Regions from separate parts of the Sporosarcina sp. FSL W7-1349 genome, predicted to be linked through region 1. Evidence: riboswitches for the same ligand, from Rfam matches in the RefSeq annotation. Region 1 holds a riboswitch; each other region holds the start of a gene.
What was found. Region 1 has a riboswitch for thiamine pyrophosphate ahead of thiM (hydroxyethylthiazole kinase). Riboswitches for the same ligand answer to the same signal wherever they lie in the genome.
Positions count from the first base shown of each region.

Region 2: another riboswitch for thiamine pyrophosphate. It lies ahead of MKY41_RS19005 (thiamine phosphate synthase); the one in region 1 lies ahead of thiM (hydroxyethylthiazole kinase).
Region 3: another riboswitch for thiamine pyrophosphate. It lies ahead of thiT (energy-coupled thiamine transporter ThiT); the one in region 1 lies ahead of thiM (hydroxyethylthiazole kinase).

Region 1 is NZ_JBBOOK010000002.1:635,320-640,830, reverse strand. It holds gene MKY41_RS17140 (response regulator transcription factor) at 1-634, shown strand, start outside; gene thiW (energy coupling factor transporter S component ThiW) at 805-1,302, opposite strand; gene thiE (thiamine phosphate synthase) at 1,299-1,967, opposite strand; gene thiD (bifunctional hydroxymethylpyrimidine kinase/phosphomethylpyrimidine kinase) at 1,957-2,790, opposite strand; gene thiM (hydroxyethylthiazole kinase) at 2,787-3,599, opposite strand; TPP riboswitch at 3,682-3,789, opposite strand; gene MKY41_RS17115 (DUF3238 domain-containing protein) at 3,925-5,121, shown strand; gene MKY41_RS17110 (alpha/beta hydrolase) at 5,196-5,511, shown strand, end outside.
Region 2 is NZ_JBBOOK010000003.1:81,627-87,137, reverse strand. It holds gene clpP (ATP-dependent Clp endopeptidase proteolytic subunit ClpP) at 197-805, opposite strand; tRNA gene MKY41_RS19010 (tRNA-Arg) at 1,013-1,084, shown strand; TPP riboswitch at 1,315-1,423, shown strand; gene MKY41_RS19005 (thiamine phosphate synthase) at 1,505-2,110, shown strand; gene thiS (sulfur carrier protein ThiS) at 2,125-2,328, shown strand; gene MKY41_RS18995 (thiazole synthase) at 2,331-3,098, shown strand; gene MKY41_RS18990 (ThiF family adenylyltransferase) at 3,095-4,111, shown strand; gene MKY41_RS18985 (HPr family phosphocarrier protein) at 4,830-5,087, opposite strand; gene whiA (DNA-binding protein WhiA) at 5,208-5,511, opposite strand, start outside.
Region 3 is NZ_JBBOOK010000002.1:38,801-44,311, reverse strand. It holds gene MKY41_RS14205 (aspartate/glutamate racemase family protein) at 1-141, shown strand, start outside; gene MKY41_RS14200 (DEAD/DEAH box helicase) at 205-1,347, shown strand; gene map (type I methionyl aminopeptidase) at 1,419-2,186, opposite strand; gene MKY41_RS14185 (DUF4870 domain-containing protein) at 2,520-2,858, opposite strand; TPP riboswitch at 2,963-3,066, shown strand; gene thiT (energy-coupled thiamine transporter ThiT) at 3,174-3,728, shown strand; gene MKY41_RS14175 (tryptophan-rich sensory protein) at 3,772-4,533, opposite strand; gene MKY41_RS14170 (GNAT family N-acetyltransferase) at 4,838-5,383, shown strand.

The DNA of each region.
Region 1 (5,511 bases):
AGTGTTTGGCTATACCAATTTATTTTGGCTACTTGATGACGAAGGGCGGCTAATGGATCCGATCTTCACTAATATTGAAGACAAATCGATGTATGAGTATTTTGAAACGTATCACACCCATGATGTATTGGCGCCGGGGAATATACCGAATGGAGTGCCCACAGCTCCAATCCTGAAAATAAAAGATGTTATGCCGTATACCCAATTTAAAAAGACGGAATACGCATTACACTATTTCGATCGGTTTGGTTATATCGATGAGATGGGAATTTACATTTATGATAAATCGAAGTTGGTCGGGGTAATCGGATTGGTCCGGAAGAAGGAAGAAGGCCATTTTAGTGAGGTCGACCGAAACTGTATCCAGTTCCTTATAAAGTCGATTGAGGGGGCTTTTAATGCAGCGGCCATGATTAGTCAGGAGCAGAGAGAACCGATTTTGGAGGCAAGATTAACTAGTCGAGAAAAGGAAATAGTGAAACTGGTTCGGCAAGGTTTATTGAATAAGGAAATTGGAGAGGCGTTGTCCATCAGTGTAAATACCGTGAAAAAGCATTTGCAAAACGTCTTTCAAAAGATGGGGGTAGAGAACCGGACCGAATTGGGATATCTATTGTCTCGGATAAATCTATGAGTAAAGTCCTCATTTAGGAATAAACTTGTGAACTTGACGAATATCCGCTCCAAAGTGACGGATACCTATGCCGCAGTGACGGATATTCCATCAAAAGTGACGATTATCCATCGATAAGTGACGATAAAATAACGCCAGCACCCGCTTCCGGGATTACTGGCGTTGCATGTTCATTCCATCTGTCCAATCTTCGACGAAATCCGGGTATCCTGCAAACGGGCGGCTAGTACAAGGCCGAGCAGGGCGCCGCTGACGCTCGAAACGAGGAAGGGCGGGACGAAGAAGAATGCTGTGAACGTCGTGCCCATCAGAATTTTGGCGTACGGGACGGCGAACAAGGAGGCGAGGATGCCAGTACCGACCATTTCACCTACGCCGGCGAGCCAGGCCTTTCCAAATCGTTTATATAGTATACCCGCCAAGAACGCGCCGATCATGCCGCCGGGGAATGCCAACAGGGAGCCGGTGCCGGTCAAAATCCGCACCAATCCCGTTAAAAAGGCAATGATGACGGCGGGCACTGGTCCGAGCAGGATCGCCGAGATGACGTTGACGGCGTGCTGGATCGGATAAGCCCGTGCGATACCTGCCGGGAATGAAACGAACGTCGAACCTGCCACCGCAATCGCGACGAACATCGTCATGATGACCATCTTGCGAGTATTCATGATGAAGCCCCTTCCCTCTGTACGATTTCTCCGATCGCTGCCGCAAATTTCTGGGCCGTGGCGAAAGGATCGTCTGCCGACGCAATGGCCGAAATCAAGGACACCCCGCTGGCACCGGCTTGAATGACGGGCTCGAAGTTATCTAGTGTGATGCCTCCGATGCCGACAATCGGCAGATCGGGATGAAGTGAAGTCGTTTTCCGGATCAACCCAGTTCCCGCGACCGGCTTGGCATCCGCTTTCGAAATGGTCGCATAAACGGGACCCATGCCGACGTAATCCGCGCCGGCTGCTAACGCTTGTTGAACCTCTTCCAATGTGTGGGTAGAGACGCCTAGGATTTTATTGGACCCGAGCCGTTCCCGCACGCGTCCCGCTTCCATGTCGTCCTGTCCGACATGGACGCCGTCTGCATCGACGGCTATCGCCAATTCCACGTCATCATTGACGATGAACGGGACGTTGTAGCGCTGACAGAGCTGCTGGCATTGCTGCGCAAATTCCCGTTTTGCCTCTCCGGTCAACGCTCCTTCCCCTTTTTCCCGTAATTGAAAACAGGTTACACCTCCCTGGAGTGCCGCTTCCAACACATTGAGCGGTTCGACTGCTCCGGTATTATTCGATCCCATGATGAAATATAATTTCAACTGCTCTTTAATCGACAAGGACGACACCCTTTCCTGCGTTTTCGCCAAGGCGACGATAGGCCCAATGATTGGTCGGGCCGTGTCCGGCGCCCAGTTCCAATCCATCCCGAATGGCCGCTTGGATGAATTGTTTCGCCTCCGCCACGGCTTCTCCAGCCGTTTTTCCGTTTGCCATCCATGCCGTGATGGCTGCTGAGAACGTACAGCCGGTACCATGCGTATCCTTCGTGTTAATCCGCTCCGAGCGGAGAATGAACCGCTCGCCATCCGCGGAGAGGAATAGGTCTTCCGCAAATTTTTCGTTGTGGCGATGGCCGCCTTTCATAACGACTGCCTGGGCCCCGAGCTCCAACAATTTCTCCGCCGCTTCCAAGACGTCGTCATCCGTTTCGATGGAAACCCCTGTCAGGACTTCTGCTTCCGGGATGTTCGGTGTGATGACTGCCGCAATCGGAATAAGTTCCTGTTGTAACGCATGCACTGCCTCTTCTTGCAAGAGGGAAGCGCCGCCTTTTGCAATCATGACTGGGTCAATGATCAATGCCGGTGGTCCGTACATTCGTAATGTCTGTGCCACCGTTGTAATGATGTCAGCCGAAAAGAGCATCCCCGTCTTCACCGCACCGACATGGAAATCCTCCAAGACTGCCTTTATCTGCGCAATGACACCAGCTGCTTCAATCGGATAGACGCCATGTACGCCAAGTGTATTTTGTGCCGTGACCGCGGTCAGTGCGGATGTACCGAATACATCCAATTCCTGAAAGGTTTTCAGATCGGCTTGGATGCCGGCCCCGCCCCCGCTATCTGAACCAGCGATCGTTAACGCTACTGCTGTCATAGTGAAATGCCTCCTTGTGAAATAAAATCCCCTATTGTAATCAATCGGTCTTCCGTTAAAGCCAATCCATTCAGAAAATGAACTGCAAAATCTCCGGGTCCTGTGGCCGCTTCTGCCGCATGTTCCCCAACTTGTTTATAGAAAGCCAAAGCCGTGGCGGCCGCCTCCAATGGTTTTTCATTCGCCACGGTTAAAAAAGCGCCTACTACGGAACTTAACAGGCAACCCACGCCAGTCACTCGCGTCATTAATGGGTGTCCGCCAGTAATGGACAAGAGATTCTGTCCGTCCGTGACGATATCGACTTCGCCAGATACCGCAACGAGGCAATCGTGGGTAGTTGCGACTTGTTTTGCCAATTTCACCACGTCCGCTTCTCCCTCTCCGGCGTCGACGCCTTTCGCCTGCCAATCAACACCTGCAATGGCCGCCAGTTCCCCTGCGTTACACCGAATGAGCGTGACATCGACCTCCTCCAAAATACGCAGCACAGACTGCTTGCGGAACGCAGTCGCTCCGGCTCCGACCGGGTCCAGAACGACCGGTTTCCCATGCGCATTGGCACTCTTGCCAGCGAGAATCATCGCCTCGACCGTGACCGCCTTCAAGGTGCCGATATTCAGGACGGTACAAGAAGAGACGGCCGCAATTTCAGCAGCTTCCTCGACCGCATCCGCCATCACCGGAGACGCACCCAACGCAAGCAGGCCGTTCGCCTGGAAGTTGGCCACGACAATATTCGTGATGCAGTGAACGAGAGGTTGGTCCTTCCGTAATTGTTGTAGAAGAAGTTTTGGTGAGTTTGACATGACAATCCACTCCTTTTTTGACATTAAAAAATCCGCCTCCTGATCGGATCAGGAAGCGGACGTGTTGGAAAAATGAACGATTGCAATTGCCACTCCACTTCCCTCCGCTGGCATCAACCAGATCAGGTTCCAAGGGTCCGCATATCCATACGCGTCTCAGTCCTTCTACAGGACTCCCCTAGTGGTGAAATATGAATTTATTTTCCACTTCACTATAACATAGTTTCAAGTGATAGCAATAAGGGAATTCGGAATAAGATGCCCAACCAGGTTTAGTCTCTTCCAAAACAAGCAATTATGAAGAGTAGAAGGAGGCTTCGCGTCCATGCAGTCATTATTTGAGATTCAGACAGTCTTGCACAAGGCGGATCTCATTTCATTCACATGGAATGATGTCGGCGGACTGTATCGTGTGTATAAAGATGGAACGCATTTGTACGAAGGGACGGTCGCGGAGTTCAGTGATGGGGATTTCACCCATGCGAAATTCTATACGTACACGGTCGAACGGCTTGAAAATGGGGAAGTGGTCGATGTGATCGTTCTTCAAACATCTGCGTTCGCAGAGGAAAAGAATAAGGAGAATCCCCTGCAATCCATCGTCATGACAACAATTGTTGCCAAGACACAGATTGCGCTGTCTTGGGAGAAGATCAAAGACATCGAAGAATATCATATTTTCCGCAACGGGGTTTATGTAGAAACGGTGAGAGGGAATCGTTATATTGACCGGGACATCCTAGTAGACGAACCTTCCATCTACTCCATCCACGCAGAACGCCCCTTGGCCCAGTCCGAGGAACGGTTGAACGTCAGCAAATCCGTTGTGTCACAAGTGTTTGGCGCCGTCAATCCGTTTGCTACGAAAGAAGAGGCGGAAGTAGAGCAATTTTTAATGACAAAGGAAATTGCATCCCCGAGTCAGTTGCTGTTGCCTGTCAAGGAGAAGAAAGCTCGGAAACGGGTGGACCACTGGAAATTCCGCTATACGACTTTCTTGCAAGAGCAATGGATTACGAACCCCAATGTCCTGTCGCCGAACCATTATTTCAAAGGAGATGGCCGAGGTTTTGCTTCGGACGGCAAAGGTTTCCGGACGCGGGTCGATATCGAACTTACCTATGATTTAGCTCGTTCTCCATTGACCTTTACGAAGCAGGTCGGGGAGTCGGTCGCCTATAATTATTTGAAGCGTTTTCGGGAACGGGCGACCGCTTCACCCGACGGTATCACGCTGGAACGATTGGATCACGGGGAAGATGAGACCGGCTTTCTCCTTCAGCATGCAGTCGGCAATCCGCTGACTACAGCACCGCAAATCGACTACGAAGTAACGGCGGTCATGCGGCGGGACGGTTTGTTCGATATTTGGGGCTATCATGATCAAGCCCCACATCATGAAGTCTATTTGGCTAGAGGCGATGGAGATTGGGAAGACATCCACCTCGCGGCAAGCAAAGGACTTGCCTGGATGTCGCGGATTGTCGCTTGGCAATATTGGCGCATTTCGAACCTGCAGTGAAACAGACTTTTTGACAGCCGGGAGAAGCACTGATATATTTATCTTGAATTAAAGATAAATTACGAGGTGAAGAAATGATCCATATATTCAAAGAAGGACAGAATCCGAAAAGGCCAACCTTGCTTCTGCTGCACGGCACGGGCGGAACGGAACAGGATTTATTGCAATTGGCGGAGTGGGTCGATCCGCAAGCATCGGTGTTGAGTGTGCGTGGGAATGTGTCGGAACACGGCATGCCCCGTTTCTTCCGGCGCTTGGCGGAAGGAGTGTTTGACGAGGAGGATTTGATTGCCCGGACGGCAGAATTGCACCAATTCCTTGACGAGGCTGCCGAAAAATATAACTTCGAGCGTTCCAATGTGGTGGCGATCGGGTATTCAAACGGTGCCA
Region 2 (5,511 bases), on a different contig from region 1:
AAAGGTGCCTTAATTTCTGCAAAGGACGCAGAAATACGGCAAATCGAACCTTCACTGTTCGATTCGCGACGACTGCATGACCGACATCCTGTCGGCCTCAAGCTCGAAAAAATCCGGACGCAATCACGCCGAGGCGTGATTGACTTTTGATTATTTAAAAAACCGATCTCATTGGCTGAGATCGGCTTTTTCTTTATCACTTTTCGTTGTCTGTCAGTTTCATATCGCTGCGTGTGATGATATGATCGATTAGTCCATATTCTTTGGCACGTTCGGCAGTCATGAAGTTGTCACGGTCTGTGTCGCGTGCAATTACTTCGACCGGTTGGCCTGTGCGCTCGGAAAGGATCGTGTTCAATTTTTCACGCAGGAACAAGATGCGTTTTGCGGCGATTTCGATTTCCGTCGCCTGCCCTTGAGCGCCGCCCAGTGGTTGGTGGATCATGACTTCCGCGTTCGGCAACGCATACCGTTTGCCTTTCGTTCCGGCTGTAAGAAGGAAGGATCCCATGGACGCAGCCATTCCGATACAAATCGTCTGAATGTCCGGTTTGATGAACTGCATCGTATCATAAATCGCCATTCCGGCTGTGATACTTCCTCCCGGGCTGTTAATATAGATGGACACGTCTTTTTCAGGATCTTCCGCTTCCAGGAAGAGAAGTTGCGCTACAATGGAGTTCGCCACATTATCGTCGATTGCGCTCCCCAACAGGATGATCCGATCTTTTAATAAGCGGGAATAAATATCGTAAGCTCGTTCTCCCCGGTTCGTCTGTTCAATTACTGTAGGTATTAGATTCATTCCATTTCCTCCTTCAAGTTGAATAAGTGTCGGTCTGCTGAAACCACTTGCCGTTTCAACTGTACCTTCATCATACCTAGTATGGTCAACTAAGGTCAAATATAATGCCTTATGAAAGCCATGGGAACTTTCTCAAAAAAACTGTTGCAATCTCGTCGCGGCAATTGTATAATAAGATTTGTCCGCTACGAAGAGTAGCAGTGATATGCCCTCGTGGTGCAATGGATAGCACGCAAGATTCCGGTTCTTGAAATGTGGGTTCGACTCCTGCCGAGGGCGTTTTATAGTTTTCCTTGAAAATCCACGTTGGTGGATTTTTTTTATTTCTCCCATTTTCTCCGTCCAGCTGTTTATTTCGGCATATGTATTCTAGAATCCTCTTTTCCAACCGACTTCTTTGTTAGTATAGCCTATCCTCTCTGTGCTAAACTTCCTGAAACTATTTCACCCCCTTCCCTTTTGCTGAATTTTTTGCTATTGTTAGGACGTCAACACAATTACATACACATTTTGACCATTAGGGGAATCCTTGAAAAGGACTGAGAGACGAGTGCAACTCCGATACCCTTATTACCTGAACAGGTTCGGACCTGCGGAGGGAAGTGGCTTGTTTCAGTGCATCTTTGTCCATTTAGATGATCTCTAGACCACTTATCTTTCCAGGTAGGTGGTCTTTTTGTGCATAAAGGAGGTGAAAGTTTGAAACTGATTGCGGTCACCAATGATTGCCTCCCGGATCATAGACTGGCGGAAGTCCTTCTGGCAATCCAGCCTTCTGTCGATGCAGTTATTTTACGTGAAAAATCAAAAACCGATCGGGAGATGGTCCGGCTGATCGATCATCTGGTCGAGTCCGGATTCGAGCAGCAGAAACTGATTGTCCACGGACGCGTCGATATCGCTCTTGCTTGCGGGATCGGACGGGTGCAAATACCGGGCCACGGGATTCCGCCTGCTTTGATTAAAAACAAGATACCCGAGCTTTCCCTCGGCAAGTCCGTCCATTCGTACAATGAAGCGATCTCGGCCAGTGAAGATGGCGCGGATTGGGTTCTGTACGGCCATCTGTTTGAAACCCGCTCAAAGGAAGGGCTTTCGGCTCGCGGCACTGTGGAATTGAGCAAAATCATTGCCGATCTGCCTATACCAACTTATGCAATCGGTGGAATCCAGCCTAGCCATCTTAAGGAATTGGCCCGGTTAGGCGTTGCGGGGATCGCCATCATGTCTTCTATTTTCGACAGCGACCATCCAGGGCAAGCCATCCGCAAGTATCGTCAGGAACTTGAATATGTGAGGAATTGAGGAGGCGTTCTAAATTGAAGAAGATCGATGTGAACGGGGTGGGGCGGTCGATTCCGAAAGAGGTCGGGGATGTCTATCAGCTGCTGCACCATCTCGGACTGGAAAACCGTATTTTAATTGTGGAATTGAACAGGCAGATTTTGAATAAAGAGGCGTATGATCACCCGATTCGGGACAAGGATCAGATTGAAATCATTCATTTCGTAGGAGGCGGCTAAGCATGTTGAAGATCGGAAATAAAACTTTCAAATCCCGCTTATTGCTCGGGACCGGGAAATATCCTTCATTCGAAATTCAGAAGGAAGCGGTATGTGTATCGGAGGCAGAAATTCTTACATTTGCGGTTCGACGAATGAACCTGTTTGAACCTTCGCAACCGAATTTCCTGGAACAGCTCGATTTGTCGAAGTATACGCTCCTACCGAATACCGCGGGGGCAAAAACGGCAGAGGAAGCGGTGCGCATTGCCCAGCTGGCGAAAGCCTCAGGTCTCTGCGACATGGTGAAAGTCGAAATCATCGGCTGCGATCGCTCATTACTGCCCGATCCGGTTGAAACGTTGCGGGCGACTGAAATGCTGTTGGAGGAAGGTTTCATCGTATTGCCCTACACTTCGGATGATGTCGTCCTCGCAAGACGACTAGGTGAAATGGGAGTGCATGCCATTATGCCGGGCGGCGCACCGATCGGTTCGGGGCGAGGCATCCTCAATCCATTGAATTTGTCATTCATTATCGAGCAGGCGGAGGTGCCGGTCATTATTGATGCAGGCGTCGGTTCTCCGAAGGATGCGGCATTCGCCATGGAATTGGGCGCGGATGGCGTCCTGTTGAACACGGCGGTGTCTGCCGCCCAAGACCCGGTCAAGATGGCGGAGGCGATGAAACTGGCAATCGAAGCCGGACGGTTAGGCTACGAGGCGGGACGGATGCCGGAGCGCGATTATGCCGTCGCCAGCAGTCCGATGGAAGGGCTCTTGCCAAATTGAACGGGAAATATTCGCGTCAGGAACTCTTTGCTCCGATTGGCGAAGAAGGCCAGCGCAAAATTCGGAGTGCCAAAGTGTTCGTCATGGGGGCCGGCGCGCTCGGCTCCTCCAGTGCCGAAATGCTGGTCCGGGCGGGCGTCGGCCAGCTGACCATCGTCGATCGGGACATTATCGAGTGGACGAACCTCCATCGACAACAACTTTATACCGAGCAAGATGTCATTGATCAGCTGCCGAAAGCGGTGGCCGCTGAAAAACGGTTGGCCGCCATTAATGGAGACGTGCAAATCGATGGAATCGTGGCAGACGTCACACCTGAAAATGCCGAAGACTTGATTACGGGCCATGATGTAGTCATCGATGGCACGGACAATATCGAAATCCGCCTGCTCCTCAACGATGCGGCAATGAAAGCTGGCATTCCCTATTTCATGGGTGCCTGCGTCGGAAGTTACGGACTGTCTTTCCCGATTGGCTTGGAGGATGGCCAGCCTTGTCTGCATTGCCTGCTGGACACACTGCCCTCGCAGATGATGACCTGTGATACGGTCGGCGTCATCAGCCCAGTTGTCGTTACGACCGCGGCCCGGCAAGTGGCGGATGTCTTGAAATATTTAACCGGCGCTTCATTCACGCCGAGATTGGAATCGGCTGATCTGTGGACCGGAGAGCGCTCGACGATTGATGTCCGAACATTGAAAAAGGGGGATTGTCCCAGTTGTTCGGAGCGTAGAACGTATCCTTTTCTGGACAAGAGCGCATCCGTCCGAACGGCGGTCCTCTGCGGGCGCGACACTGTCCAGCTGACCTATCCGGCGACCCGACCCTTTGAATTGCAAGCCATCGCGGAATCCATTGCAGGAACCGTCAAGGACCTGAAACGCAATCCCCATCTGGCCGTCTGCCGGTTTGACGGCCACCGGATCGTTCTATTTCGCGATGGGCGCATCCTGATTCACGGAACGAAAGATATCCCGACCGCCAAGCGGATTGTTACTTCGTTATTGGGATGACGGGCAGGTGGAGGGAGAATCCCTTCACCTGTTTTTTTAGGGAATGAGGTGAGATGGAGTGTTTGAGGTAGGTGGAGCTAAGTTATCAACGGTTGTGGCGTGTTATCAGTGCTGGACAAGGGTTATCAGCAGTTGTCATGAGTTATCAGCACTCCACCCAAGTTATCAGCAGTTGTCACGAATTATCAGCACTCCACCCAAGTTATCAGCAGTTGCCACGAGTTTTCAGCGCTCCACCAAAGTTATCAGCAGTTGCCACGAGTTTTCAGCGCTCCACCAAAGTTATCAGCAGTTGCCACGAGTTTTCAGCACTCCACGCGAATTATCAGCAGTTGTCACTAGTTATCGGCACTCCACCCAAGTTAGCAGCGGTTGTCACTAGTTATCAGCGCTCCACCCAAGTTATCAGCAGTTGTCACTAGTTATCAGCACCCCACGTAAGTTATCAGCAGTTGCCACGAGTTATCAGCACCCCACGTAAGTTATCAGCAGTTGCCACGAGTTATCAGCACTCCACCCAAGTTATCAGCAGTTGCCACGAGTTATCAGCACTCCACCCAAGTTATCAGCAGTTGCCACGAGTTATCAGCACTCCTCGCGAATTATCAGCGGTCGTCACGAATTATCAGCGCACCTCGCGGAGTATCAGCAGTTTGCCACTTTCCCAAAACAAAAACCGTTCCCTAGTAAACAACAACGGTAACGGTTTCGGTTTCTTTTAGTTTTCATTTTCCACGAGGGCGACGAGGGCATCCAATGCCTGTTCCTCATCGACTCCTTCGGCAATCAAAGTAATGGTCGTATTGCGGGAGATGGCGAGGCTCATGATCCCCATGATACTTTTCGCATTCACCTGACGTTCTTCCTTTTTCAAGAAAATGTCCGATATGTAGCGATTTGCCTCTTGCACGAATTGGGCCGCTTGCCGCGCCTGCAATCCCGTTTTCATTTTCACTTCAACTGTCCGTTCCGCCATAACTGGACCAACTCCTCTCATTTTTGACAGCTTCTCTTCCATTATACTCCGGTACCTCTTGTGACAGAGTCCGCCGGCTGACTCAAGCACCACGCCCCTGCACTACGCGTCCGGGTCGGATTATACGCTGCCAATTCCCCCGTTCCGGAGATTTTCCGCAATTTCTTCAATTTTTCGCAGCCGGTGGTTGACACCGGATTTACTCACTTTTCCGCCGGATACCAATTCGCCTAATTCTTTCAGCGTAATGTCTTGATTTTCCACACGAAGCCGGGCGATTTCTTGTAGACGGTCAGGCAACTGATCCAAACCGATCGTATTTTGAATGAACTTGATATTCTCCACTTGCCGCTGGGCCGCTCCGATCGTCTTGTTCAAATTGGCCGTCTCGCAATTGACAAGTCGATTGACACTGTTGCGCATA
Region 3 (5,511 bases), 600 kb from region 1:
GATTGCGACAAAGTGATCCTCGGCTGCACCGAGTTGTCCATCGTCAGAGAGGAATTACAACTTGGGGAAGAATATATCGATTCACTCCTCGTCCTGGCTGAGTCGGCTATTGAAAGATGCGGATATGAAGTGAAACGGTGAACATTCGTGTAAAAAAGACAGCTAGGATATACTGGATTGTATAGAATGAAAGTGGGGATCAGAATGTCCTTCTTGGAAAATTTGGAAGAGAACATCAGAGCGAAATGGAAATTTGAAACCGAAATGCCGATCCAGACAAAGATGATACCAGAAATGCTGGATGGCAAGGATATCGTAGCGGAGTCACCGACGGGATCCGGGAAGACGCTGGCGTATGTGCTTCCGATTTTACAAATGGTCGATGGTGATAAAAAGCAGACACAGGCTTTGATCATGACGCCATCCCAAGAACTGTCCATGCAGATCGTCAACATCATCCGGGAATGGGTGGAAGGGACGAACATCACGGTCACGCAATTAATCGGCGGAGCGAATATGCAGCGCCAAATCGAGCGCTTGAAAAAGAAGCCGACCATCGTCGTCGGAACTCCGGGACGGCTTGCCGAACTGGTCAGGGCCAATCGGCTGAAGATGTATGATATCCGACAGATTATCCTCGATGAAGCCGATCAGCTATTATCCCGCGATCACCGCGTTATTGTCAAAGGGCTTATTGAAGCTGCCCATCCGGATAGACAGGTCGTTGCGGTTTCCGCGACCATCACGGACGAAATTGAAATCGTCGCAAAGCGGTTGATGAAAGAACCGATCCGCCTTCAAGTGACCGCGGATGAAATGCCGAAGCAGGGGAAAGTGGTCCACTCCTATGTGAAGACCGATGTACGGGAAAAAACGGATCTGCTGCGGGGATTGGCCCATTTGAAAGGAATCCGGGCCCTCGCCTTCATGAATAATGTGGACCAGCTTCATATGAAGGAGATGAAACTGCGGCATAATGAGGCACCGATCGGGGTCTTGTATTCGGACATGAAGAAAATGGATCGTCAGAAGACGCTGGAGAGCTTCCGGAAAGGGGAATTCCGGGTCTTGATCGCAACCGATCTTGGTGCCCGCGGTTTGGATATCGAGGGGCTGACCCATGTTATCCATGTCGATGTCCCCCACACGATCGAGCAATATTTGCATCGTTCCGGGAGAACGGGCCGTGCGGGGAGCGACGGGGAAGTATTGACCCTCCTGTCCTATGCGGAAGAGCGCGATTACCGCAAGTTGACGAAAGGGATGAAACCCGTCCAGAAAACATGGTATAAAGGACAACTGATGGAAGGCAATTCGAAAACCGTACAGAAGAATAAAGGGAAATAAAAAAGGCTGTTCCTATGCCGAATTCGATTCGGGCGACAGGAGCAGCCTTTTTATTATGCTTTGCGGGCGACTTAATTGGATGCCGTTTCATCGTCCAAAGCAGTCAAAATGATCGGTTTGTCTTTTGTGACGATGATGGTATGTTCGATTTGCGCGACGTAGGAATTATCTGGTGTTACGAACGTCCATCCATCTCCCAACTCGATAATATGCTCGGCCTTTTCAGAAATGAACGGCTCGACTGCGAGGACCATTCCCTCTTTCAGCAAGGTTTTATCCCAAGCGTCATAATAATTCAGGATATGCTGTGGCTCTTCATGCAACGAGGTGCCGATCCCATGGCCTGTCAGGTTCTTGATGACATGCAAACCGTTGTCTTTCGCTACTCGTTCTACAGCCTTGCCGATCTGATTGAGGCGGGAGCCGGCCTTCACCTTGGTCATCGCGCGGTCGAATGCGCTTTTCGCGACATCACAAAGTTTCTGCTTCTTCTCATCCGGTGTGCCGACGACGAATGAAATGCCGGTATCGGCGAAATAGCCGCCATATGAGCCGGACACATCGATATTGACCAGGTCGCCATCTTGGATGACCCGTGAACCCGGAATGCCGTGTGCGACTTCATTGTTGACACTGATGCATGTATAGCCCGGAAAGTCATATTGGTCAATAGGTGCAGAAATGGCTCCTTTCTCTTTGAAAAGCCGCCCGCCCAGCTCATCGATTTCCTTGGTTGTGACGCCGGGAACGGTCGCTTGCTTCATCTCTTCCCGAATTTCTGCTACAATTTTTCCTATTTTTTTAAGCGATTCGATTTCTCTTTCATTTTTTACGATCATCCTGAACAAATCCTTTCTTCCGTTCATTCATTACCATCCCATACTATAACATATTCCAGGAATCCAAAAGACGGCAAACTTTTGAAATCGGGGATAGATTTTTCCGGTTTGGGATAAGAGAAAAAACGCGTGACCGCAGCGTTGCGGTCCGCGTTTTTATCTTTTTGGAATCGACGTGCCGTATTTTTTTCTTTCCGACATCATTTTGCGAATGATGGGGTAAAGGACAGGTGCCCATTTGATCGCTGTTTTTATTAGTTTTTTCATTGTTCCATCGCCTTCTTCCTTGTACGCTATTGCCTGTATTTTTCCCCGGGCTTCCAAAAGTAAACCTTATTTGAGCACCTTGACGCCTTGGATAATGTTCCAGATCACGATGACGAGGAAAAGAAGTCCGTAGATGGCGACAAACAGGAATGGGGTGATTTGCCAAAATCCAAAACCTCCCATGCCTCCATTCATTGGTTCGTAAAAGGAGAACATGGAAAATGAAAAGAGGATGAAGCCCGCCACGAGCAATACAGTAGGAACGAGATGGGAGACGAGTGAGCGCTTGGCATGCTGCTTCACTTCCCAATCTTCGGAGATGAAATAGACAATCAATGGAAAAAGCAGGGGCGAAAAAAATATACTAAAATAACACAAGGCCGATAATAATTTTTGATTGGTCATAAACGTCCCTCCATCTTGTCTTTACTATACAAGGATTTTCCAGTAGATGAAATCATCTTGCTTACTTCCTCTGAATACTATACACTTGAATAGACAATTGCATGAAAAACCACAAGGGGTGCCGATTGGCTGAGATTGGGCATTGAGTTGTCCTGACCCTTTGAACCTGTAAGATCATTCTTGCGTAGGGATGTGGATGGAAACTGGCATATCAAGATGTCCCGTTCATCCGGGATGTCTTTTTTCATTTCGTAGCTAGTCGTATTTTTTCAATCTCACATCCTCCTACCATTTTTCAAGGAAGGAGGAATTCATTTGTCTAGGAAACGTCTTCAATTTTTATTGGAAGTTGCCATTTTAGGTGCTATCTCTTTTGTGTTGGATCAAATCGGATTTTCATTGCCTCAGGGAGGTTCAATCACTTTGTCAATGTTGCCGATTGTGGTAATGGCTTTTCGCTGGGGATTCGCGGGCGGCATGCTGACCGGATTTTTAAGCGGATTGATCCAAATGATCTCGGCAGGAAAGGTGTATCATCCCGTACAGGCTGCGTTGGATTATTTCGTTGCCTATGCACTCGTCGGGCTCGCGGCAGTGACGCTCGTTTGGCTGCTTCGTGGAAAAGCGGAAGGGAAGAAGGGGAAGATGGTCGCGGCGATTGTCGTGGGTACAGTAATCGGAGGGTTATTCCGTTATCTGATCCATTTCATCGGCGGAATGGTGTTCTTTGGGCAATATGCCGGGGACCAGCCGGTATGGCTATACTCGCTTTTATACAACGGGACGTTCATGATACCGTCCATCATCTTGTCTGCAATTGTCGCCTCGCTTTTATTCACTTCAGCACCGCGCCTATTGCAACGTTCATAAAAAAATCGCCGCTTTCTTCTGAACTGGAAGAGACGGCGATTTTTCATTTCACTATGCTTTTTGTGCCATGGCTTGGTAAATCTTGTCCGTTTCGATGTTTCTGTACCATAAGAATTCCGACTGCCATCGCCGCTGTTAGGAACAGGGCTGCGGCTGAAACGAATAGTTCATCTGTTCCATTTATCACAATGATCCCGATGAAGGTCCAGATATTCACTAAATTCAAAGCCACATCTTTATGATGGTAGAGGAAATGAAAAGCGAATGCTGCAGCAATCGTCAAATAAATGACAGTCCATAGCGGATCACTCAGTCCCCAGCCGGACCATTCCCGGTAAGTCAGTACATAATTGAAATTCATAATCGTCGAGATGAATATCCAACCAACATAGATGGAAATCGGAACTCTGCCCCAAATGGAATTCTCTTTTGGGGGATAGGTGAAATAGAGGGCCAGCAGAAGACCGAGAATAATCACTTTGGCGATAAGCATCGGGATGTAATAACCGTAATGCCATAATAAAATCCAAGCGATATTGAACAGGCAACTCAATATGAAAAGAGATGCGCGAAGTCTGGAAATCGATCGGGAAGAGCTCGGTTTCTTATGAAAGCCATATATCCAAAAACCTAATAAAGCATAAATGAGTATCCAAATGGTAAAAACGTATCCTGCAGGTGTAAAAAGTACGGGTAACCTATATGCAATTTCCCATGTCGTCGTGCCATTCAAAGGCAATATATTAGCAACCGAGTAAACGGCTATCATGCAGACGAGGGAAAAGGTCATTATCATTTTCATCATCGTCTAATCCTCCTACTGTACAGTATACATTCCAAACAGGAAGGCGGAACAGTAAAAGTATGAAGTTTCCGTCACAAATGCAATATTTCTCATATGGAAAATTCATGATATAATAAGTGCAACTTATGTTCCGAGTGTTTTGTTAGAATGTGGAAATTGAAAACGATTTCTTCAGTGGGTGCCGTTTTTTCGTCGCTACACTAGAGATAAATAAGATACAAACGTAAAAAATGTGGCTGGTAGCGGCATACTAATGTAGAATATGCCAGATTCCGGATGTATCTTCGCAAAAGGGTGGATGTCATTGATATTGCTTGAAGGGCGATCTTGTTATTTACGAATATTGACTGAGGAGGACGCTGTTATTTTCACGGCGTTGCTTAGTGCGAACCGGGAGTATTGGTCGGTGTTTGAACCGCGCCATGAGGACAGTTATTTCACGGTATCGGTCCAGCGGGAAAAAATTAGAGAAGCACTATATCAAATGAGGAATAGACGAGAATACAACTTCGGTATCTTTGACGCTGAAACAAGCAGGTTGATCGGCCATATTTCCTTATATAGTATCAAAAGGCTTCCGTTTTCCAGTGGATTTGTCGGATATTCGATCGATGAGGCGGAAACTGGCCGTGGATTAGGGACAGAAGCGCTCGATCTCGTGACAAAATTTGCATTTGAGAAGTTGGCATTGCACCGGATTGAGGCATTTGTGTCCCCACGTAACTCCGGATCTGTCAAAGTGTTGGAGAAGTCGGGCTATACACGGGAAGGGTTGCTGCGCAAACTGCTTTATATCAACGGCGTATGGGAAGATCATTATATGTACGCGATGGTGGAAGATGATTATTGAAAGGGCAAGGCCCCATTTCGAAGATGGGTGATGAAGATAAGAAGCCACTTCCTGTGAGAGGAAGTGGCTTCTGTTATTGTTTGCGCCTTTTAATATTTCCCGGGAAATCGGGAAATTTGTCAGCTCCC